DNA from 3 places in the Saccharopolyspora sp. 7B genome. Region 2 is predicted to be linked to each of the others. Evidence: riboswitches for the same ligand, from Rfam matches in the RefSeq annotation. Region 2 holds a riboswitch; each other region holds the start of a gene.
The links. A riboswitch is a leader RNA that binds a small molecule or an ion and turns the genes downstream of it on or off. The one in region 2 is predicted to bind glycine.
Positions count from the first base shown of each region.

Region 1: it holds a riboswitch for glycine, as region 2 does, so the genes downstream of both, gcvP (aminomethyl-transferring glycine dehydrogenase) here and gcvT (glycine cleavage system aminomethyltransferase GcvT) in region 2, are expected to answer to the same signal.
Region 3: it holds a riboswitch for glycine, as region 2 does, so the genes downstream of both, gcvH (glycine cleavage system protein GcvH) here and gcvT (glycine cleavage system aminomethyltransferase GcvT) in region 2, are expected to answer to the same signal.

Region 1 covers NZ_JAIUKC010000079.1:46,273-53,755, forward strand. The annotation lists gene gcvP (aminomethyl-transferring glycine dehydrogenase) at 1-1,355, opposite strand, end outside; glycine riboswitch at 1,520-1,622, opposite strand; gene LCD33_RS13870 (MerR family transcriptional regulator) at 2,006-2,626, opposite strand; gene LCD33_RS13875 (bifunctional nuclease family protein) at 2,932-3,408, opposite strand; gene garA (glycogen accumulation regulator GarA) at 3,934-4,392, opposite strand; gene gcvH (glycine cleavage system protein GcvH) at 4,508-4,891, opposite strand; gene LCD33_RS13890 (CDP-alcohol phosphatidyltransferase family protein) at 5,047-5,652, opposite strand; gene LCD33_RS13895 (hypothetical protein) at 5,975-6,193, opposite strand; gene LCD33_RS13900 (propionyl-CoA synthetase) at 6,617-7,483, shown strand, end outside.
Region 2 covers NZ_JAIUKC010000132.1:25,278-32,760, reverse strand. The annotation lists gene gcvT (glycine cleavage system aminomethyltransferase GcvT) at 187-1,299, opposite strand; glycine riboswitch at 1,418-1,516, opposite strand; glycine riboswitch at 1,517-1,645, opposite strand; gene LCD33_RS20540 (TetR/AcrR family transcriptional regulator) at 1,748-2,380, opposite strand; gene LCD33_RS20535 (long-chain fatty acid--CoA ligase) at 2,603-4,192, shown strand; gene LCD33_RS20530 (acyl-CoA dehydrogenase family protein) at 4,238-5,416, shown strand; gene LCD33_RS20525 (hypothetical protein) at 5,519-5,671, shown strand; gene LCD33_RS20520 (Tm-1-like ATP-binding domain-containing protein) at 5,849-7,060, shown strand; gene LCD33_RS20515 (phosphoenolpyruvate hydrolase family protein) at 7,057-7,483, shown strand, end outside.
Region 3 covers NZ_JAIUKC010000133.1:17,294-24,776, reverse strand. The annotation lists gene LCD33_RS20660 (ABC transporter ATP-binding protein) at 1-652, opposite strand, end outside; gene LCD33_RS20655 (ABC transporter permease) at 1,042-1,890, opposite strand; gene LCD33_RS20650 (ABC transporter ATP-binding protein) at 1,890-2,900, opposite strand; gene LCD33_RS20645 (hypothetical protein) at 3,028-3,522, opposite strand; gene ald (alanine dehydrogenase) at 3,881-4,996, opposite strand; glycine riboswitch at 5,200-5,294, shown strand; gene gcvH (glycine cleavage system protein GcvH) at 5,437-5,811, shown strand; gene LCD33_RS20630 (L-serine ammonia-lyase) at 5,836-7,188, shown strand.

The DNA of each region.
Region 1 (7,483 bases), on a different contig from region 2:
CCGGCGATGCCGAACGCCTCCGCGACCCGCACCAGCGCTTCCCGAGTGGTGGTCTCGTCGCAGCTGACGCCGACGTGGTCGTCGTCGATGTGGCGCAGGTTGATGCCGCCGTCCCGCGCGGCGCGGACCACCTCGGCGGCCCGGCCGGGGACCTCGGCGACGAGGGTGTCGAAGAACTCGGCGTGCACGATGCGCACCCCGCCGCGGCGCAGCCGCTCGGCCAGCACCGCCGCCATCCGGTGCGCCCGCTTCGCGATGGCCCGCAGCCCGGCGGGACCGTGGTACACGCCGTACATGCCCGCCACCACGGCGAGCAGCACCTGGGCGGTGCAGATGTTGCTGGTGGCCTTCTCCCGGCGGATGTGCTGCTCGCGGGTCTGCAGCGCCAGCCGGTAGGCCTGGTTCCCGTCCGCGTCGACGCTCACCCCGACCAGCCGGCCGGGCAGCTGCCGCTCGATGCCCTTGCGCACCGCCATGTAACCGGCGTGCGGGCCGCCGAAGCCCATCGGGACGCCGAAGCGCTGCGTCGTGCCCACCACCACGTCCGCGCCCAGCTCACCGGGAGCGCGCAGCACCGTCAGCGCGAGCAGGTCGGCGCTGACCACCACCATGCCGCCGCGCTCGTGCACCTCGTCGATGACCGCCTGGTGGTCGCGGACCGCCCCGGACGCACCCGGGTAGGCCAGCAGCGCCCCGAAGAACTCGCCGTCCGGCAGCGCCGACGCGCCCGCGGACAGGTCCGCCACCACGACCTCGATGCCCAGCGGTTCCGCCCGCGTGCGCAGCACCGCGAGGGTCTGCGGCAGCACGTCGGCGTCCACCACGAACCGCGGCGACTTGGCCCGGCCCGCGCGGCGCACCAGCGTCATGCCCTCGGCCGCCGCGGTGGCCTCGTCGAGCATCGACGAGTTCGCGACCGGCACGCCGGTCAGGTCGGCCACCATGGTCTGGAAGTTCAGCAGCGCTTCGAGCCTGCCCTGCGAGATCTCCGGCTGGTACGGCGTGTACGCCGTGTACCAGGCGGGGCTCTCCAGCACGTTGCGCCGGATCACCGGCGGCGTGATCGTCGGGTAGTAGCCCAGGCCGATCATCTCGGTGTGCGGGCTGTTCAGCCTGGCCAGGTCGCGCAGCTGCTGGAGCGCCTCGGCTTCGGTGGCCGGTTCCGGCAGCGCCAGCTGCAGGTCCCGCTCGCGGATGCCGTCGGGCACCGCCGACTGCCCCAGCTCCTCCAGCGACCCGACGCCGATCACGTCGAGCATCCGGGCCAGCTCAGCGGGCAGCGGCCCGACATGGCGGTCGGCGAACGGAGTGCCGTGTTCCAGGGCGGCCAGCGGGATACGGTCTTCGGTCGTCATCGCCACACCTCATTCATCGCGACGGACAGGGCGGCAGCACGTGTGCTGCTCTCCCCCTCTGTCACTGTCCGCGACGCGAACGCCTGAGAGCTTCACCCGGTCCGTGGACCGGACTTGCACCGTCGGCGGGGAACCACGTCGGTGGTCCCGCTTTCCAGAGGTATCTCGCCCGTGCGGTCCAGCAGGCCTGAGAGGTTGTCGGGGAGGGTTTGCTCCTTCGGCGCCGCCGCTGACCAGGTCAACGGCGAACTCTCCCGCGCGGGGTCGGCGATGCACAGCAGCTTACCCGATCCGGTGACGGCCGAACGGTGCGATCTTCATCCCGCCCGATCATCCCAGCGGCACGGGGCGTGACATCGACGGGCGGTGACGCGACGGCCACGGCGCACCAGGAAGTCCTGGCCGGATCCGCCGACAGCCCGCGCACGACGAGCGGGACCGGACAGGCCGAACGGTGGCCTATGCACGAGGGGCCGAACAGGCCGAACGGCGCCTACGCACGACGAGCGGGACCGAACAAGCCGAACGGTGGCCCGCGCAGGGTGAGAGCGGCCGATCGGGTCGAGCGGTGGCCCACGCACCTGGCGCCGGCCAGGCCGGACCCGCGCCGGGCGGCTCGACGGCCTCCGCGGGCTAGCGCGCCTCGGCGATCAGCCGATGCGGCGGTCCCGGCGCCGCGACAGCTCGTCGGCGACCGGCTCGTCCGGCTCGGCACCGTCGGCGCGCTCGGCGGGGAACTCGTGGATGGTGCCGGTGATCTCGCGCATCGCGCCGCTGACCGCGATGCCGAACACGCCCTGGCCGCCCTGCAGCAGGTCCACGACCTCTTCGGCGGAGGTGCACTCGTAGACCGTCGTGCCGTCGCTGAACAGCGTGATGCGGGCCAGGTCCTCCACCCCGCGGTGGCGCAGGTGCTCGACCGCGACCCGGATGTTGTGCAACGAGACCCCGGTGTCCAGCAGCCGCTTGACGACCTTGAGCACCAGGATGTCCTTGAACGAGTACAGCCGCTGCGACCCGGAACCGGCGGCGCCGCGGATCGACGGCCCGACCAGCTTGGTGCGCGCCCAGTAGTCCAGCTGCCGGTAGGTGATCCCGGCGATCTGGCACGCCGCGGGGCCGCGGTAGCCGACGAGCTCGTCCGGCAGCGCGGTCTCCGGGAACGGCTTCGACCCCTCCGCGGCGGCATCCTCGCCAGGTGCTCGCTCCACCACGCCTGCCTCCCTCCGCCCGGCCGAAGCCGGCGAACCACCGAACCCGGCTCGTCGCATGATCACCACCCGAGCGCGAGGACGATCATGGAACCGGGGGTTTGACCTTCCCCGACCTGGAAAATCACATCGGGGCGATTCGCGCACTCCGAAGGTAAGCCCGCCCGGTGGGCGGGTCAACGCGACGCGCGGGGACGCCCGCCCACCCCGGGTGTGACGCACGCCCCGCCTTCGCGCACGCACCGCACCCGAAGCCGCACCCGCGCGGGCCCCGACATGCGAAAGGGGCTCCCGGTGCGTGCTGCACCAGGAACCCCTCGCGACGACGCGGGCGGCGGGGGGGGGGGGGCGCCCGCCCGCCGCGATCAGGTGTCCGCGCCGCGGAAGTCCTCCGGCGAGACCGAGTCCAGGAACTCCCGGAACTTCTCGACCTCGTCCTCCTGCTCGTCCGGGATGATCAACCCGGCTTCGTCCAGCACCGATTCGTCGGCGTGGATCGGCACCCCGATCCGCAACGCCAGCGCCACCGAGTCGCTCGGCCGCGCCGAGACCCGCACGTCCCCGTCGAAGATGAGCTCGGCGAAGAACGTGCCCTCCTGCAGGTCGGTGATCCGCACCTGCTCCAGGTCCCGCCCGAGGGCGCCGATGACGTCCTTGAGCAGGTCGTGGGTGAGGGGTCTGGCGGGTCGCACCCCCTGCTGCTCCAGCGCGATCGCGGTGGCCTCCACCGATCCGATCCAGATCGGCAGGTACCGCTCGCCCTCGGTCTCGCGCAGCAGCAGGATCGGCTGGTTGGCTGGTAGTTCCACTCGCACGCCGACGACGCGCATTTCGCTGCTCATCGACACATCGCCTCCTCCAGCGCGCCGAAGCGTGACATCCTTGGTCGAGGATCGCGCACCGACGCCTCTGACGCTACCCGCGATACGGCGGACACGCCGACCTCCGGCCGTCGTCCCCGCCCGGATTTTCCGCTCGGTGGACGGCTTTTCCGGCTCGTTCCCGGCCTCGCACCGACGGTGTCGCCGGTACCGGGCCTTTCCGTTGTCCGCCCCGGGCCGGGGCGGTCGTTGACGCCGTTGCGCACCGGTTCCGCGGCACCCGCAGGTGCTCACCGGACGCGATTCCCGCGACGTTTCCGCCGCGGACCGCCCCGGATCCGGGCGCCCGGCACCCGGGAGGGCGCCGACCGCTCGCGACGCGAACGATGTCCCCCGTCACGATACACCGCAGCACATCCCGCAGAACCCGTTCCGGAGTGCGGGAACCACCGGCTCGAAGATCGCTCGCAACGATCACCGCCGAGAACGATCGGGGCGGCGCCGGATGGCGTCGCCCCGATGCGCTCTGTCCGCGGAACGTCCGGCTCAGCGGCCCTGATCGTCGATGGGACCGGTCAGGAACACCAACCGGAACTTCCCGATCTGCACCTCGTCGCCGTTGGCCAGCACCGAGGTGTCCACCGGTTCCCGGTTGACGTAGGTGCCGTTGAGGCTGCCGACGTCGACGACGACGAAGTCGTTGCCCTCTCGCCGGAACTCGGCGTGCCGACGGGACACCGTCACGTCGTCGAGGAAGATGTCGCTGTCCGGGTGGCGTCCGGCGCTGGTGGTCTCCCTGTCGAGCAGGAACCGCGACCCGGCGTTCGGGCCGCGCTTGACCACCAGCAAGGCAGCCCCGGCGGGCAGCGCATCGACCCCGGAGGCCGCTGGCTCCGGGGTCGCACTCTCGGTGCTCTCCGGCTCCGAGAGGAACGGCCTGAAGACCGAGGTGGTCTCCGGTGACTGCTCCGGCGGAACGCCGCCGGGCCCGTCGTTCTGGCTCACCTGAGCTCTCCTCTGCGCGGATGGGTCGTGCAAGTGCGTTCAAACGTACCGTGCCGTCGCAGGCCGCAGACGCGGGACTCCCACCTCACGCCGTTCGCGAACCCGAGATCAACGATCATCCCTGGTCGATGATGCCTTGGTAGTCGCTCTCGCTGAGCAGTCCGTCGATCGCGGCCGGGTCCGAGAGCTTGATCTCGATCATCCAGCCGTCGCCGAACGGGTCGGAGTTGACCAGCTCCGGCTCCTGGTCGAGCTTGTCGTTGCGGGCGACGATCTCCCCCGCCAGCGGGGCGTAGATGTCGGAGACGCTTTTGGTCGACTCCACCTCGCCGATGCCGCCACCGGCCTCGACGGTCTCGCCCACCTCGGGCAGCTGCACGAACACCACGTCGCCGAGCTGCTGCTGGGCGTAGTCGGTGATCCCGATGCGCGCGGTGTCGTCGCCGGTGCGCCGCACCCACTCGTGCTCCTGGGTGTACTTGATCCCGTCCGGGGCCACTGGGGTCCCGCCTTCCTCGTCGTGCCGTGGGCGGGGCGAGGTGCCGCCGCACCCGCGCGATGATCGCCACGGGCCAGGCGAGCCTAGGTCGGGGCCGCTCCCGGCCGCAAGGCGGCCGAGCGTGATCGGGTCGGGACCGGCCGGACCTGGAACGATCAGGTCTTCAGCGTGCGGGCCGCGCGCACCGCGGCGATCACCTGCACCAGGTACAGCGCCCCCGCCCAGACGTACAGCGCGCCGCCCCAGCAGGTGAACGCGTAGGCGATCGGCCGCGCCACGCCCGCGAACGCGAAGTCCTCCTGCACGAGCAGCAGCAGCGGGAACGCGTACATCAGGCAGAACGTGGCGGCCTTGCCGAGGTAGTGCACCTCCGGCGGCTCGAACCCGTGCCAGCGCAGCACCGGCAGGCACAGGGTGAGGACCACGTCGCGGCCGATGAGCGCGGCCGCGGCCCACCACGGGATCACGTCGCGGAGCACGAACGCGACGAGGGTGGCGACGATGTAGAGCCGGTCGGCCGCCGGGTCCAGCAGCTCGCCGACGCGGCTGTACTGGTCGAGCCAGCGGGCGAGCTTGCCGTCGAGCCAGTCGGTCGCGCCGCTGACCACCAGCACCAGCAGCGCCAGCAGGTCGGACTGCGGGCCGAGCAGCAGCCAGAGGAACAGCGGGACCCCGGCGAGCCGCACGACGCTCAGCAGGTTGGGCCAGGTGAGCCACGGGTCGTCCCAGACGCTCGCGGCGACTTCCTTGATCCGGGCGATGCCCGGGTCGGGCGGCTGGGCGGGGTCCTCGCCCTGGCCCGCGGCGGGCTCCGCGGCCGGTTCGGTCCCGGGCTGCCCGCCGGTGCCGATCCGCGGGCCGTCCGGCTCCGGGGACGCGGGATCGCCCGCTCCACCTCGGCCTTCGGATCCGGCCGTGGTGCCGTCGGCGTCCTGCACCACAGCCCTCCCCTGACGCGGTTGTGCGTTCCGCCGCGAAGCGCTCACCTGCGCCTGCGGCTCCGGGGCGCCCGGGGGCGCCCGCACCGATCAGGGTGCCACACCCCCCTCGCGGTGGCCGGGGCGGCCAGGGGTGCGCGGCCGGTCAGCGGCGGTCGTGGCTCCAGCCGCGGCGCCGCATCTCGGCGTCGGTCAGGAAGCGGGCCCGGCCGCGGTCGTCCACGCCGGCCCAACGGGCGCGGCCGCCCACGCCTTCGAGGACGAACGAGTGCCCACCGCTCCACACCACGCTGCACGGGGTGGTGGGCAGTTCCGCCGCGTCGTCGTCACCGTCGGTGATGCCGTCCCGGTGAGTCGTCTCCACGCTGGTCAAAGCTTGACACCTCCATCACGGTCGTCGGCCGGACCGACCCCTTCGTCGACCGACCGCCTCCCCACCCACGCATTGTGTTCGACCGGCGACCGGGAGTTCCGCCGAATCCGCCTGGCCTGCGCCCAGCGGAAGCGACCCGACGCCGAATGGATGATCTTGAAAGTGCACGGGTTCGGCGCGGCCGAAGCGCGACCGACCGTTCGTCGCAGGAACCCGCGATCTTCGGTCGCCGCACCGGAAACCACCCCTCCCGTCGATCGACCATTGTGGACTGTCGGGCACGCGGGCGCCACGTCCGCGGACCCGGCGCGTCGCCGCCACCGCTCGCCGGCGCCGCGTGGGTGCTGGCGCGAACGGCCCCCTTCGGGTAGACCACCGGCATCCGTCCCACACATACCGCGGGAGGTCTCGACCATGGGTGCCCACGCCGACGCGCACCGGCGCAGCCTCGCCGACCCCGACGGGTTCTGGCTGGAGGCCGCGACCGGCATCGACTGGGACCGGGCGCCGAGCAGGGCGCTGGACGAGTCCGGGCGCTGGTTCCCGGACGGGGTGCTCAACACCTGCTTCAACGCGCTGGACCGGCACGTGCGCGACGGGCGGGGCGAGCAGGCCGCGGTCATCTGGGACTCGGCGATGACCGGCGAGGTGTCCCGCTGGACCTACCGCGAGCTGCTGGACCGCACCGCCCGCTTCGCCGGGGCGCTGCGGGCGCGCGGCGTCGGCAAGGGCGACCGGGTGATCGTCTACCTGCCGATGATCCCGGAAGCCCTGGTGGTGATGCTGGCCTGCGCGCGGATCGGCGCGGTGCACTCGGTGGTCTTCGGCGGCTTCGCGCCGAAGGAGCTCGCCGCCCGCATCGACGACGCCCGCCCGGCGATCGTGGTGGCCGCCTCCTGCGGGCTGGAGCCGAACCGGGTCGTGGAGTACAAGCCGATCGTCGACGAGGCGCTGCGGCTGGCCGAGCACCGCCCGGCCGGCGGCGTGCTGGTGTTCCAGCGCGACCGGGCGCGCGCCGAGCTCGGCCCGGACGACGCCGACGCCGCCGAGGCGCTGGCGGCCGCCGAGCCCGCCGACTGCGTGCCGGTGGCGGCCACCGACCCGCTGTACGTGCTCTACACCTCCGGCACCACCGGCCGTCCCAAGGGCGTGGTGCGCGACCACGGCGGGCACGCGGTGGCGCTGCGCTGGTCGATGGGCGCCATCTACGACATCGGGCCCGGGGAGGTGTTCTGGACCGCCTCCGACGTGGGCTGGGTCGTCGGGCACTCCTACATCGTC
Region 2 (7,483 bases):
GTGTTCTGCTGACGACCCAGCTCCGCCCCCACAGCAGCGGCCACCTCCGGATCCACCACCGCAAGCCGGTCGTTGAACAGGTCCGGTGTCGACATGAGCAATTGCCTCCTGGTGTTCGATCTGGGCTGCGCCGGACGGGTCCGGCCCGGTCCGGTCAAGGTTTCGAGAGCCCGTTGCGGGCGTGTGTCAGGCCTTGCGGCGGTAGAACGGCAGTTCCACGACTTCGGCGTCGATGGACTTGCCGCGGATGTCGACCTGCACCGCGGTACCGGGCGCGCTGTGCGCGCGGTCCACGTAGGCCATCGCGATCGGGTGACCGAGCGTCGGGGACGGGGCGCCGCTGGTGATCTCGCCGATCTCGGCGCCGTCGGCGAGCACCGGGTAGCCGTGCCGGGGCGCGCGGCGCGCGTCGGTGCGCAGCCCCACCAGGGTGCGCTCCGTCGGAGCCGCCGCGACCTGCGCCAGCGCGGCCTTGCCGATGAAGTCACCGGGCTTGTCCAGCTTCACCACGCGCCCCAGGTTCGCGTGGAACGGGGTGAGCGAGGCGGACAGCTCGTTGCCGTACAGCGGCATGCCCGCCTCCAGCCGCAGCGTGTCGCGGCAGGACAGCCCCGCCGGGACCAGTCCGCGCTCGGCGCCGGAGTCGGTCAGCGCGCGCCACACCGCGGGCGCGTCCGCGGGGGAGGTGAACAGCTCGAAGCCGTCCTCGCCGGTGTAGCCCGTGCGCGCCAGCAGCACCTGCTTCCCGGCGACCTCGCTGGGATACCCGGCGTAGTACTTCACGGTGGACAGGTCGGTGCCGGTCAGCGGCGCCAAGATCGACACCGACTCCGGTCCCTGCACGGCGATCAGCGCGTACTCGTCGGAGACGTCGCGGTGCGCGGCGTCGAACCCGGCGATGCGCTCGGCGAGCTCGGCGGAGACCACGGCCGCGTTGGCCGCGTTGGCGACCACCAGGAACCGCTGCTCGTCCAGCCGGTAGACGATGAGGTCGTCGAGCACGCCGCCCTCGGTGTTGCACAGCATGGTGTAGCGGGCGCGACCCACCGTGATCGCGGACGCGTTCGCGACGAGCGCGTGGTCCAGCGCCGCGGCCGCCTCCGGGCCGCTGATCTCGATCTCGCCCATGTGCGAGAGGTCGAACAACCCGGCCGCGGTCCGCACCGCCTGGTGCTCGGCGGTGTCCCCCGAGTAGCGGACCGGCATCCGCCAGCCCGCGAAGTCGGTGAAGTGCGCGCCGAGGGACTCGTGGACCTCGTGCAGCGGTGTCCGTCGCGGAGCGGGGGGCGACGACGTCATGGTGCGGAACTCCTCCTGGTGGGCACCGATCACGTCCGAGGGGGACCGGTTGCGGCCACTTCCAGCAGAAACCATATCCGGGGTCCTCCGACGGCGATGGGCGCGGGCGTGCGCTGCCGGTCTCCCCGGAGTCATTGGCCTGAGAGTTTCACCGCGCACGAGGGCGGCTTGCACCGTGGGCGAGGGACACGGGTCCCTGCTTTTCTCCGTGATCGCCTGCTGTCGCGCGGTAGCGGGGCCTGAGAGTTTGGTGGGGAGGATTGCTCCTTCGGCGCTGCACCCAGGAATCGCATCCTGCACGGACCAGGGGCTCCTGGCGGGGCGCAGACTCTCCCGCACGACGTCGTCGGCGTTGTAGTCCGGTGTTGTGTTGTGCTCCGGAACGCTACGGAGATCACACAGCGCAGTCAACCGAACGTGAGCGTGATCCCGTCGCCGCGCGCGGAGTTCAGCGCTGCGGGAACAGCCGGGCGTGCTGGGCGCGGAGGCCGTCGACCAGCGCCCGCAGCGCCAGTTCGAAGCTGTCGTCGTCGATCTCGGCGGCGTGCTCGCGCAGCAGGTGGGCGCCGTGCAGGTGCGGGAACCGCTCGTCGTAGACCTCGGCGTCGTCGACGAACCCGCCCGCGAACGAGCCCATCGCCGCACCGAGCACCAGGAACTTGGTGGAGGCGCCGATCATCGTGGCGTACCGCTGCGGCCAGCCCGCGCTGGTCAGCCCGCCGTGCACGGCGTCGGCGCGGCGCAGCGAGGTCTCCCGGCGGGCCGGTCCGGACGCCATGAACGGCACCAGGTTGGGGTGGGCGGCGAGCGCGGCCCGGTAGGAGCGGGCCCAGCGGGTGAGGCCGGTGGGCCAGTCGATGTCGAACCCGCTGGTGTCGACGGTGCCCATCACGCCGTCGGCGACGTCGTGCAGCAGCGCTTCCTTGGTGGCCACGTGGTTGTAGAGCGAGGCGGCGCGGACGCCGAGGGAGTCGGCGAGCCTGCGCATGGACAGCGCTTCGAGGCCTTGGCCGTCGATGATCGCCAGCGCGTGTTCGCGGATGCGTTCGCGGGTGAGCTGGGGGCTCTTGGGTCTGCCCATGCCGCGCTCCTGCCTGCCGCCCGCTGCCGGTCGGCGCCCCCTCGGTGGGCGCCGTGCCCGTCCGCGTCCGCTGCGGATCGTGTCGATCAGTGTCCGGTGCGCGGCTCTTGCCGCGGTGCGCGGGGTGGTCCTAGAGTCCAAAACTAACGACGTTAGTCGTCAGGTGTCCAACGGCGGACGACCGTGCCGCCCGCACCGGCGACATCCTCACGGAGGTGGACGATGGTCAACGACGACGAGTCCCCGGAGCGGGTCGAGCCGCACACCACGCTGTCGCTCGCCTCGGTCCTCGCCGAGCCGGCGCGGCTGCGCCCGGCGCACCCCGCGGTCGTCGAGGGCGAGCAGCGGGTGACCTACGGCGAGCTGTGGGAGCAGGTCCGGGCGCACGCGGCCGCGCTGCGCGCTCGCGGGATCGAGCCGGGCGACCGGGTCGCGATCGTGGCGCCCAACGTGATCGATTTCGTGCGCGCCTACTACGCGGTGCTCACCGCGGGCGCGGTCGTGGTGCCGGTTCCGCTGCTGCTGGTCCCGGACGAGGCGGCGTACCTGCTGCGCAACTCCGGCGCGAAGCTCGTCGTCGGGCACACGAGCCAGCTGGCGCTCGCCGCCGAATCGGCGCGCCGCGCCGGCATCCCGCTGGTCTCGATCGGCCCGTCGGTGCCCGGCCCGGAGACCCCGGACTCGTTGAGCGAGGCGGCGGCCGCGGCCGAACCGGTCCGCTCCTTCGCCACCCGCGCGCCCGACGACCCCGCGGTGATCTTCTACACCAGCGGCACCACCGGCCGGCCGAAGGGCGCGGTGCTCACCCACCTGAACCTGGTGCTCAACGCGACGGTGAACGCCTTCGACGCCAACGACACCCGCCGCGAGGACCTGATCCTCGGCTGCCTGCCGCTGTTCCACGTCTTCGGGCAGACCGTCTCGCTGAACACCACGTTCCGGGCGGGCGCGACGCTGGTGCTGCAACCCAAGTTCGACCCGGCCGAGGCGCTGCGGCTCATCCGGGACCACCGCATCACCCAGCTCAACGGCGTGCCCACCATGTACATCCGGATGCTGGAGGCCGCCGGGGACGACGACGACCTGTCCTCGCTGCGGATGTGCGTGTCCGGTGGCGCGGCGCTGCCGGTGGCGGTGCTGGAGCGGTTCCAGCGGCGCTTCGGCGCCCCGATCCACGAGGGCTACGGGCTGTCCGAGACCTCGCCGACGGCCACCGTGAACCAGCCCGCGTTCGGGCCGCGCGCAGGCACCGTCGGGCACGCGCTGTGGGGCATCGACGTCGAGATCGCCGAACCGTCCGTGGAGGACCGGATCGAACTGCTGCCCGCCGGGGAGACCGGCGAGGTCGTGGTCCGCGGCCACAACGTGTTCGCCGGGTACCTGGACGACCCGGAGGCCACCTCGGCGGCGCTCGTCGACGGCTGGTTCCGCACCGGTGACATGGGCGTCAAGGACGCCGAGGGCTACCTGTCCATCGTGGACCGCAAGAAGGACCTGATCATCCGCAACGGCTACAACATCTACCCGCGCGAGGTGGAGGAGCTGCTGATCCGGCACCCCGCCGTCGCGCAGTGCGCGGTGATCGGCCTGCCCGACCCGGGGCGCGGCGAGGAGGTGTGCGCGGTCGTGGTGCCCGAACGCGGTGAGGACCCGGACGAGGCGCTGGGCAAGGCCATCATCGCCTGGGCCGCGGAGCAGACCGCGCACCACAAGTACCCGCGCCGCGTCGTGTTCGTCGACGAGCTGCCGCTGGGTCCCAGCCACAAGGTGCTCAAGCGGGAACTGCGCAGCCGCATCGCCGAATCCTCCTGAGCCCCGACCTCGCCACACCGACCTCGCCGAAAGGACCCGCCACCGATGGTCGACTTCTCCCTGTCCGAGACCGAACGCGACATCCGCGACTGGGTGCGCACGTTCGTGCAGCGCGAGCTGATGCCGCTGGAGCCGGAGGTGCTGCGCCGCGAGCGCGACCACGAACGCGGCCTCACCCGCGAGGAGCTGGCCGAACTGCGCAAGAAGGCGCGCGACGCCGGGTTCTGGGGCGTGCAGACGCCCGAGGAGTACGGCGGCATGAACCTCTCCGCCGTGCTCACCGCGCTGATCGAGATCGAGCTGGGCCGCACCTTCGTGCCGTTCAGCTTCGGCGGCTACGCGGACAACATCCTCTACCACGCCAACGAGGAGCAGAAGCAGCGCTACCTGGTGCCCACCATCGAGGGCGAGCGCAAGTCCTGCTTCGCCATCACCGAGCCGGGGGCGGGTTCGGACGCCAAGAACCTCCGCACCACGGCCCGCAAGGACGGCGCGGAGTGGGTGATCGACGGGGAGAAGACGTTCATCACCGGCGGCATCGATGCCGACTTCACCATGGTCTTCGCCGTCACCGACAAGGAGAAGGGCGCCGACGGCGGCGTCACCTGCTTCCTCGCCGACCGGGACGCCGGCTGGAAGTCGGAGCCCATCGAGATCATGGGCGAGTGGGACCGCCAGCCCGCAGCGCTGGTCTTCGAGGGCGTCCGGGTGCCGGAGGAGAACGTGCTCGGCGAGGTCGGCGGCGGTTTCAAGCTGGCCATGCAGTGGATCGGCCGCGGCCGCTACCTGTTGCCCGCCCGCGCCCTCGGCGGCTGCGAGCGGATGATGGAGATGTCGATGGACTACGCCCGCAACCGGCAGACGTTCGGGGCGCCCATCGCCGACCGGCAGGCCATCCAGTGGATGATCGCGGACTCGGCGGTGGAGATCGAGGCGCTGCGCTGGCTGGTGCTGCAGGCCGCGTGGCAGGTCGACCAGGGCGCCGACTCCCGGCACGCGCAGTCCATCGCGAAGCTCTACGGCGGCACCAGGGCGAACGAGATCGTGGACCGGATGCTGCAGATCCACGGCGGCATGGGTTACACCCGCGAGCTGCCCATCGAGCGCTGGTACCGGGACATCCGGCTGCTGCGCATCTTCGAGGGCACCGACGAGATCCAGCGCCGCACCATCGCCCGCAACCTGCTCAAGGGGCACGCCCAGGTCGGCGGGGTGCTCGGCTGATCCGGCGACGCGGCGGATCGGCCCGGTCACACCCTCGATCGGATGTCCGATTCGCCGGTAACCTGGGTGCAGCGTGATCGACCGGCCCGACTGGGAGCTGCTATGTCGTTGTTCAAGAAGGTGACCGACTTCGCCAAGAGCCCGCAGGGCAAGAAGGCGATCGACCAGGCCAAGCGGTACGCGAGCGACCCGAAGAACAAGGCCAAGATCGAGCAGGTGAAGAACCGCTTCCTCGGCGGTGGCAAGAGCAAGTGACGCACCCCCACGACGGCCCCCGGCGCACCCGGGGGCCGTCGTCGTGCGGGGACCCGGTGCTCGGATCGTGCCGCGCCGGTGGCGGACCCGGCCGGTGAACCGTGATCAACGGGCTGTGCCGGGGCCGGATCGGCAGTAGGGTTCTCGCGGGCTGATTCCGGGAGCAGGGGCGGTGCGATGGGCCGGGCTTACGTGGTGGGCACGTTCGACACGAAGGCCGCGGAGCTGCGCTACGTCGCCGGGCTCGTCGCCGACGCGGGCGTGGAAGTGATCACCGTCGACGTGGGCACGTCCGGCGCGGAGTCCGCCGATGCCCCCGACGTGTCCGCCGCCGAGGTGGCCGCCGCGCACCCGCGCGGGGCCGCGGCGGTGTTCACCGGTGATCGCGGCACGGCCGTGGTGGCGATGGCGCTGGCGTTCGAGCGGTGGCTCGGCGCGCGACGCGGTGTGGGCGGGGTGCTGGGCCTGGGCGGTTCCGGCGGTACCGCGCTGATCACCCCGGCGCTGCGGGCGCTGCCGGTGGGGGTGCCGAAGCTGGTGGTCTCGACGGTGGCCTCCGGTGACATCTCGTCCTACGTGGACGCGTCGGACATCGCGATGTTCCCGGCGGTCACCGACGTCGCCGGGCTCAACCGGATCTCCCGCCAGGTGCTCGGCAACGCCGCGCACGCGCTGGCCGGGGCCGTGCGCAACACCGTGCCGGCCGTGGAGCAGCTGCCCGCGGTGGCGCTGACGATGTTCGGGGTGACCACGCCCTGCGTCACCGAGGCCGCGAACCGGCTCGCCACCGACCACGACCCGCTGGTGTTCCACGCGACCGGCACCGGCGGCCGCGCCATGGAGAAGCTCGTCGCCGACGGGCTCGTCGAAGCGGTCCTGGACATCACCACCACCGAGGTGTGCGACCTGGTCGCCGGGGGAGTGATGAGCGCGGGCGAGACCCGGCTGGACGCGATCGCGCGCAGCGGCGTGCCCTACGTCGGCTCCTGCGGCGCGCTCGACATGGTCAACTTCGGGGCGCCGGACACCGTGCCGGAGCGGTACCGGAACCGGTTGTTCTACGAGCACAACCCGCAGGTCACGCTGATGCGCACCACGGCGGACGAATGCCGCGAGATCGCCCGGTTCCTGGCCGCGAAGCTCAACGCCTGCACCGGTCCGGTGCGGTTCCTGCTGCCCGAGGGCGGCGTCTCGCTGCTGGACGTCCCGGGGCAGCCCTTCCACGACCCGGCCGCCGACCGGGCCCTGTTCGAGACCCTGGAGGCGGAGGTGCACCAGACCGAGCAGCGGCGCCTGGTGCGCGTCCCGCACGACATCAACGACGACCGCTTCGTCGAAGCGCTGCTCGGCGCCTTCGACGAGGTCCGCGCGCGAGGAGGACGGGCATGACGCGGTTCGACCGGGAGACCCTGGTGCGCCGATTCCGGGGCATGGCCGATCGGGGCGAACCGATCATCGGCGGCGGCGCGGGCACCGGGCTGTCCGCCAAGTGCGAGGAATCCGGCGGCATCGACCTGATCGTGCTGTACAACTCGGGCCGCTACCGGATGGCGGGGCGCGGTTCGCTCGCCGGGCTGCTGGCCTACGGCAACGCCAACGAGATCGTGGTGGAGATGGCGAGCGAGGTGCTGCCGGTGGTGCACCGCACCCCGGTGCTCGCCGGGGTCAACGGCACCGACCCGTTCCTGCTCACCGGGCCGTTCCTGGCGCGGCTGCGGGAACTCGGCTTCGCCGGGGTGCAGAACTTCCCGACCGTCGGGCTCATCGACGGCACCTTCCGGGAGAACCTGGAGGAGACCGGGATGAGCTACC
Region 3 (7,483 bases), on a different contig from region 2:
GCGCCGTGCGCAGCCGCTCCGCGAACAACCGGCGCGCACCCGACTCCAACCGGGCCACCTCGCGGGCCTCCTGGCCGAAGCCCTTCACCACCCGGACTCCGGACACCGTCTCCTCGACGTGCTGGGCGATGTCCGCCGCCCGCTGCTGCGCCGACCACGTCGCCGGGAACAACCGCTTCTTGCTGCGCGCCGACACCGCCGCGATCAACGGCACCACCACCAGCACCACCGACGTCAGCAGCGGCGACAACCACACCATCGCCACCAGCGCGAACGCCATCAGCACCACGGTCCCGGCCGCCAGCGGCACCATCGACAGCAGCGCATTCACCAGCTGCAGATCGCTGATCGCCCGCGACGCCACCTGGCCCGTGCGCAACGCGTCCTGCTTGCCGCCGTCCAAGCGCTGCACCGAGCCGAACACCGCGCGCCGCAGGTCGTGCTGCACGTCCAGCGCCAACCGGCCCGCTGAATAGCGGCGCACGAACGCCGCCCCGAACCGGAACACCCCCAGCCCCGCCAACGCCGCCGCGAACCACCACAACCGATCGGTGCCGCCCGCCACCGCGTCGTCCACCGCCGCCTTCGTGATCAGCGGGACCAGCGCCTCCAAGCCCACCGCCGCCACCGACGCGCCCAACGCCAGCAGCATCGCGACCGGGTGCCGCCGGCAGGCGGCGAACAATCGGCGGATCCAACCAGGACGGGAACATTCGCTGCCGGAGTCGCTCACCAGGCCAGGTTAGGTGCCGGGGACGACGGGGATCCGGGGGCGCGGCGGCGGCGCACCGGCGCTCACCTGAGCGAGGAAGGGAACCTTCCGGTCATCGGTGTGAGGAAGGGAACCTTCCTGTCACGGGTGCGAGGAAGGGAACCTTTCGATCACGGGCGGGATGAGGGGAACCTTCCTGTCACGGGTGCGAGGAAGGGAACCTTTCGATCACAGGCGCGATGAAGGGAACCTTCCTGCCACCGCCCCGCACGAAAGAGGGGACCTCCCCACTCGAGCAGGAAGATCCCCTCCGATCGAACAGCGCCACCTCAGGTGATGTCGCGCCGCCCGCTGAAGTACCAGCCGCCGAGGACGAACAGCGCCGCGTACCCGGCGAAGGTCAGCATGCTCAGCCACCACGGATGCCCGTAGGACCCGCCGAAGACGAAGTGCAGCACCTCGAACAGCCCTTGCGGCACGTACTGCTCGTCGGGCCCGGCGGTGGCGCTGATGAAGATCGGCACGGCGAGGTTGCCGACGATCCCGCTGCCCGCGGCCCCCGGCAGGTAGGCGCTCACCCCGGACGCGTCGGAGCCGACGAGGAACAGGTCGACGATGAACTCGAACACGAACTTGTAGACCAGCAGCACGATGATCACGATCACCGGGTTGGCGACGAGGGCGCCGAACCCGACGCCGAGCAGCGTCCACAACACCATCGCGAGGAGCCCGGCGGCGCACACGATGAGCCAGTCCGGACCTTCGCCGAACCCGTCGAGCCCGGCGCCCGCGATCGCGCCGAGGCTCGCCGACAGCACGTTGACCAGCCCGTACAGCAGGCCGAGATTGGTGTAGGCGATGAGCTTCGCCCCGAGCACCGCCCCGCGCGGGTTGCCGGTGAGGTACGTGGTGGTGATGCTCTTGTTCCGGTACTCCCCGGCGAACGCCAGCGCCCCCACCAGGCCGGCGAAGATCGTGCTGAAGTTCGTCGACATCGACATGGTGAGCAGGCCCAGCGGCAGCGGCCGCCCGATCTCCTGCTCGATCGAGGACATGTAGCCGAACCCGGTGCCCATCCAGCTGGCGCCGAAGCTCAGCAGCGCCACGGGGATGAGCAGTGCCCACCACAGGTTGGTGGTGAAGAGCTTCCGGAACTCGGACTTGACCAGGCCGTCCATCAGGCGCCACCTCCGAATCCGCCGTGCTGCTGGTACGGGTTGGGGCCGCCGGGCGGTGCCCAGCCACCGGTGCCGGGTGGCGGACCGCCGGGCGGGTGCTGGTTGCCGACGTACTGGCCGCTGGTGAGCTGGAAGAACAGCCGTTCGAGGTCGACCTGCTCCTCCTGGATCCCGTAGACGGCGACCCCGGCCTGCAGGGCCAGTTCGGCCACCGACCGGGAGTCGGAGCCGGTGACGGCGATCCGCCCGTCGGGCAGCGGTTCGACCGCCAGCCCGGCCGCCTGCAGCGCGTTCACCAGCGCCTGCGGATCACCGGCCTGCACGAGCACCCGGTTGCGCTGCTGCGCTCGCAGCTGGTCCAGGTCGCCGTTGTAGACGCACTCGCCGCGGCTCACGATCACCACGTGGTCGACGGTGTGCTCCATCTCGCGCAGCAGGTGGCTGGAGACGAGCACGGTGCGCCCGGACGCGGCGAACGACTTCAGGAAGCCGCGCAGCCACGCGATGCCCTCCGGGTCGAGCCCGTTGGCGGGTTCGTCCAAGATCAGCACCTGCGGATCGCCGAGCAGCGCCGTGGCCAGCGCCAGCCGTTGCCGCATGCCCAGCGAGAACCCGCCCGCGGCCCGGTTCGCGGCGCCGGTCAGCCCGACGAGGTCCAAGGCGTGGTCGACCTGCTGGTCGGGCACGTTCATCGCCGCCGAATAGCAGCGCAGGTGGTTGCGCGCCGTGCGGGACGGGTGGAAGCTCTGCGCCTCCAGCACCGCCCCGACCACGGTGGCGGGGTTGCGCAGCTGCGCGAAGGGCACCCCGTTGACGGTGGCGGTTCCCGACGTCGGGTTCACCAGCCCCAGCACCATGCGCAGCGTCGTCGTCTTGCCGGATCCGTTCGGGCCGAGGAACCCGGTCACCACACCGGGGTGAACGGCGAAGCTGAGGTCGCGGACCGCGCTGACCGGCCCGAAGTTCTTGCTCAGGTTCTGCACCAGGATCCGGCCGCTGCCGTCGTGCACACGCTCCTCCATCGTCGCTCGGCCCCGCCGGGTGCTCGCGAGCGCGGGACGCGGACGATCACGCTCGGGCGCGGGGCCGGTCCCATCCTGCCTGACCGGCCCGCCCCGACAGGGAGGAGTTCGGAAATCAACCGGTCCCGTGCTGCGGCCAGGCGATGGGCCGTTCCGGCCCGGGCCGGCGCGCTGCGGTGGGCCGGCCGTCCTCGGGGCGGGGGGAGCGGTGGTGGCGGACCGGCGCGCTGCTCGGCCAGCGGCCGGTGGGCTGCCGCCCCTCGGCGTCCGGGTCGGGCTCGTCCGCCGGGCCGTGGCGGCCGGTCGGGGCGGCGGGCGCGGTGCGGTCGCCGATGAGGCCGCGGTGCACCATCAGCCACGACTCGCACGGCCAGCTGCGGCTGCGCACCGCGCCGGAGCAGGCGGGGCAGCGGCCGTCGGCATCCGGGTGGTGGGCCTCCAGCAGGGCCCGGAGCCCGCTGGTGAGGCGGTGCAGCTCTGACCTGGCGACCGGTAACAGCTCCTCGGTGCCGCCTTCGATGGCCACCCGCTCCAGCCGGGCCAGCCGGTCCAGGACGGCCTCCCGCATCTTCGCGTCGTCCACGTGCCACTCCCCGCGTCGTACGGTCATCGCGCGCGCTGATCGGGGCGGAGAACGCGGGCCCCGGTGGCGCCCGCGACGAGCACCGCCGCAGATCGCCGCGGCTTGGCGCACTCCCATCGGCAGCTCACCCGGCCGACTGCACCGAACTCACTCGGTCGAGTGGACTTCCGGTTGTGGCGGGGAACCGGGCGTTCGTCACGCTGCGCACGTCGGAAATCAAGCGTTCGTGTCCTACACTGGGACCTGGCGGCCTGCTCCCGGTGACCCCCAGGCCGGTTGAGCGGGCCGCCCTCTAACCCCTTCCGGGGTCTTCTCACCTCCGCGAGTGAAACTCGCCGGTCTCGCCGCGCAGTGGTCTCGGATGGTCTCGCGGTTGCGGATCCGCTCAGACCAGCACCGCGTCCGGGGCCGTGCTCGGCAGCCCGTGCGCCAGCGCCACCGCCTCGCTCACCAGCAGCCCGCCGTGCGCGTTCAAGCCCCTGGCCAGCGCCGCATCCGCCCGGCACGCCGCCCGCCAGCCCTGATCGGCGATCCGCAGCACGTACGGCAACGTCACGTTCGTCAACGCGTACGTCGAGGTGTTCGGCACCGCGCCCGGCATGTTCGCCACGCAGTAGAACACCGAACCGTGCACCCGGAACGTCGGATCCTCGTGCGTCGTCGGCCGCGAATCCTCGAAGCACCCGCCCTGGTCGATCGCCACGTCCACCAGCACGCTGCCCGGCTTCGACCGCGCCACCAGCTCGTTCGACACCAGCTTCGGCGTCTTCGCACCCGGCACCAGCACCGCGCCGATCACCAGGTCCGCCGCCCGCACCGCCGACTCCACCGCGTACGCGTTCGACGTCACCGTGCGGATCGCGCCCCCATGCGCCGCGTCGATCTCCCGCAGCCGGTCCACGTCGGTGTCCAGCACCTGCACCTGGGCGCCCATGCCCGACGCCACCCGCGCCGCGTTCAACCCGGCCACCCCGCCGCCGATCACCACCACCCGCGCAGGCGGTACTCCGGGCACGCCGCCCGGCAGCACACCGCGACCACCCTGCGGGGTCAGCAGCGCCTGCGCGCCGACCTGCGGGGCGAGCCTGCCCGCGACCTCGCTCATCGGCGCCAGCAGCGGCAACTCGCCGCGCGCCGTCTGCACCGTCTCGTAGGCGAGAGCCGTCACCTCGGCGCGCAGCAACTCGTCCGTCAACTCCGCCGACGCCGCCAAGTGCAGGTAGGTGAACAGCACCTGGCCCGCCCGCAGCCGCGGGAACTCCTCGGCCACCGGCTCCTTCACCTTCAGCACCAGCTCGCCCTCGGCCCACGCGTCCGCCGCGGACGGCACGATCGTCGCGCCCGCCGCCGCGTAATCCTCGTCGGGGATCGACGAACCGAGCCCGGCGCCGGCCTCCACGAACACCGCGTGCCCCCGCACGGCCAGCTCGTGCACCCCTGCCGGCCCCCCCGCCACCCGGTACTCGTGGTTCTTCACCTCACGCGGCACTGCGACCTTCACCCGGTCCGCCTCCCGACACCACGACCGAACACCGACCCCAGCATCATCCGCCCGGCGCCCGCACCCCGCCGCGAGGAAGGGAACCTTCCGGTCACCGGTGACAGGAAGGTTCCCTTCCTCGCTGTGATCCGGGCGGCTGGGCGTTGACACCCGCCCACGTCCGTTTATCGTTGCCGGGCACGACCACAACCGCACAGCGCCGCAGAACCCGAGCGGGAGAGACCCTGCGCAACGCAGGGCGCCGAAGGAGCAAACCCTCCCCGCAAAACTCTCAGGCACCCATGACCGCTCGGGCGAGGCCACTCTGGAAAGCGCGCGCCCCGGCGCCGCACCCACGGTGCAAGCCGCGAACCACCGCGGCGAAGCTCTCAGGTCCCGAAACAGAGGGGGAGGCCCGCGAACCCAGGGCACACCCGTGCCCGCGATGGTGAGGAGCCTCCATGTCCCTGCCCGAACGGCTGCGCTACACCGAAGAGCACGAGTGGATCGAGGACCGCGGCGACCTGGTGCGCATCGGCATCACCCCGTACGCGGCCCAAGCGCTCGGCGACATCGTCTACGTGCAGCTGCCCGAGGTGGGCGAGCGGATCGAATCCGGCGCCTCCTGCGGTGAGCTGGAATCGACCAAGTCCGTCAGCGACCTGTTCGCGCCCGTGACCGGCGAGGTCGTCGCCGTCAACGCGGCCGCCGCCGACGACCCCGCGGTGATCGGCTCTGATCCGTTCGGCGAGGGCTGGCTGCTCGAAGTGCGTGCCGAGCAGACCGGTGCTGTGCTCACGGCCCAGGAGTACGCCCAGTTCACCGGTGGTGAGTAGGCCGGGGCTGAGGGGGGCGGAGCTGTGACGATCAGCGTCTTCGACCTCTTCTCGGTGGGCATCGGCCCGTCGAGTTCGCACACCGTCGGCCCGATGCGGGCGGCGCGGATGTTCACCGCGCGGCTGCAGGACGACGGTCTGCTCGGTCAGGTCGACAAGGTGAAGGCCGAGCTGTTCGGTTCGCTCGGCGCGACGGGGCACGGCCACGGCAGCCCCAAGGCGGTGCTGCTCGGCCTGGAAGGGCACGACCCGGAGACGGTCGACCCGGCCGCCGTCGCACAACGGGTGGAGACGATCCGCGCCGACGGCAGGTTGTTGCTGGCGGGGGAGCGCGACATCCGGTTCTCGGTGGACCGCGACCTGGTGATGCACCGGCGCAGGTCGCTGCCGCTGCACCCCAACGGGATGCGGTTCGCGGCGTTCGGCGCAGGTGGGGAACTGCGGTCCGCGGTGTACTACTCCGTCGGCGGCGGATTCGTCGTCGACGACGAGGCCACCGGCACCGACCGGATCAAGCCGGACGAGACGCCGGTGCGCCACCCGTTCCGCACCGGCGACGAACTGCTCGCCCGGGTCGCCGAATCCGGCTCCCGGATCAGCGACGTCATGTTCGACAACGAGCTGTCCTGGCGCTCCGCCGAGGACGTCCGCGCCCGGCTGCTGCACATCTGGTCCGTGATGCAGGAGTGCGTCGACAACGGGTGCCGCAACGACGGGGAACTTCCCGGCGGGCTGCGGGTGAAGCGGCGCGCCGCCGCGCTGCGGGCGAACCTCGGCGAGCAGGACGACGCCATGGAATGGCTCACCCTGTTCGCGCTCGCGGTCAACGAGGAGAACGCGGCAGGCGGACGGGTCGTCACCGCGCCCACCAACGGTGCCGCCGGCATCGTTCCCGCGGTGCTGCACTACTACGTGCGCTTCGTGCCGGGGGCGAACGAGCAGGGCGTCATCCGGTTCCTGCTCGCCGCCGGTGCCATCGGGGTGCTGTTCAAGGAGAACGCGTCGATCTCCGGTGCCGAGGTCGGCTGCCAGGGCGAAGTCGGTTCGGCCTGCTCGATGGCGGCCGCCGGGCTCGCCGAGGCGATGGGCGCGACGCCGTGGCAGGTGGAGAACGCCGCCGAGATCGCGATGGAGCACAACCTCGGCCTCACCTGCGACCCCATCGGCGGGCTGGTGCAGATCCCGTGCATCGAGCGCAACGCCGTCGCCGCGGTCAAGGCCGTCACGGCGACGCGGATGGCGCTGCGCGGCGACGGCAGCCACTTCGTGTCGCTCGACAAGGTGATCAAGACGATGCGGGAGACCGGGCGCGACATGAAGGTCAAGTACAAGGAGACCGCTCGCGGGGGGCTCGCGGTGAACGTCATCGAGTGCTGAGAGCGCTTCGCCCGCCCGGCGCTCGAAACCGCGCGGGGCGGTGGGAGCAGGGGAACCTTCCTGTCACGTCGCAGGCGTGGACCACCGGCGTGGGTCGATGCGAGCGGGGGAACCTTCCTGTCACCGGTGCGATGAGGGGAACCTTCCTGTCACGCTCGGCCTCGTCCGGAGCCGTGGTGGCCGGTGTGGTGGAGTGCGGCGGTGGTGTTCCGGCGGGCCGCGCGGTGGTGGTTCCGGATGACGGGGAGGTTCCCTTGCAGAATTTAGGATGCGCACAACTCAGTTGCGCGCAACT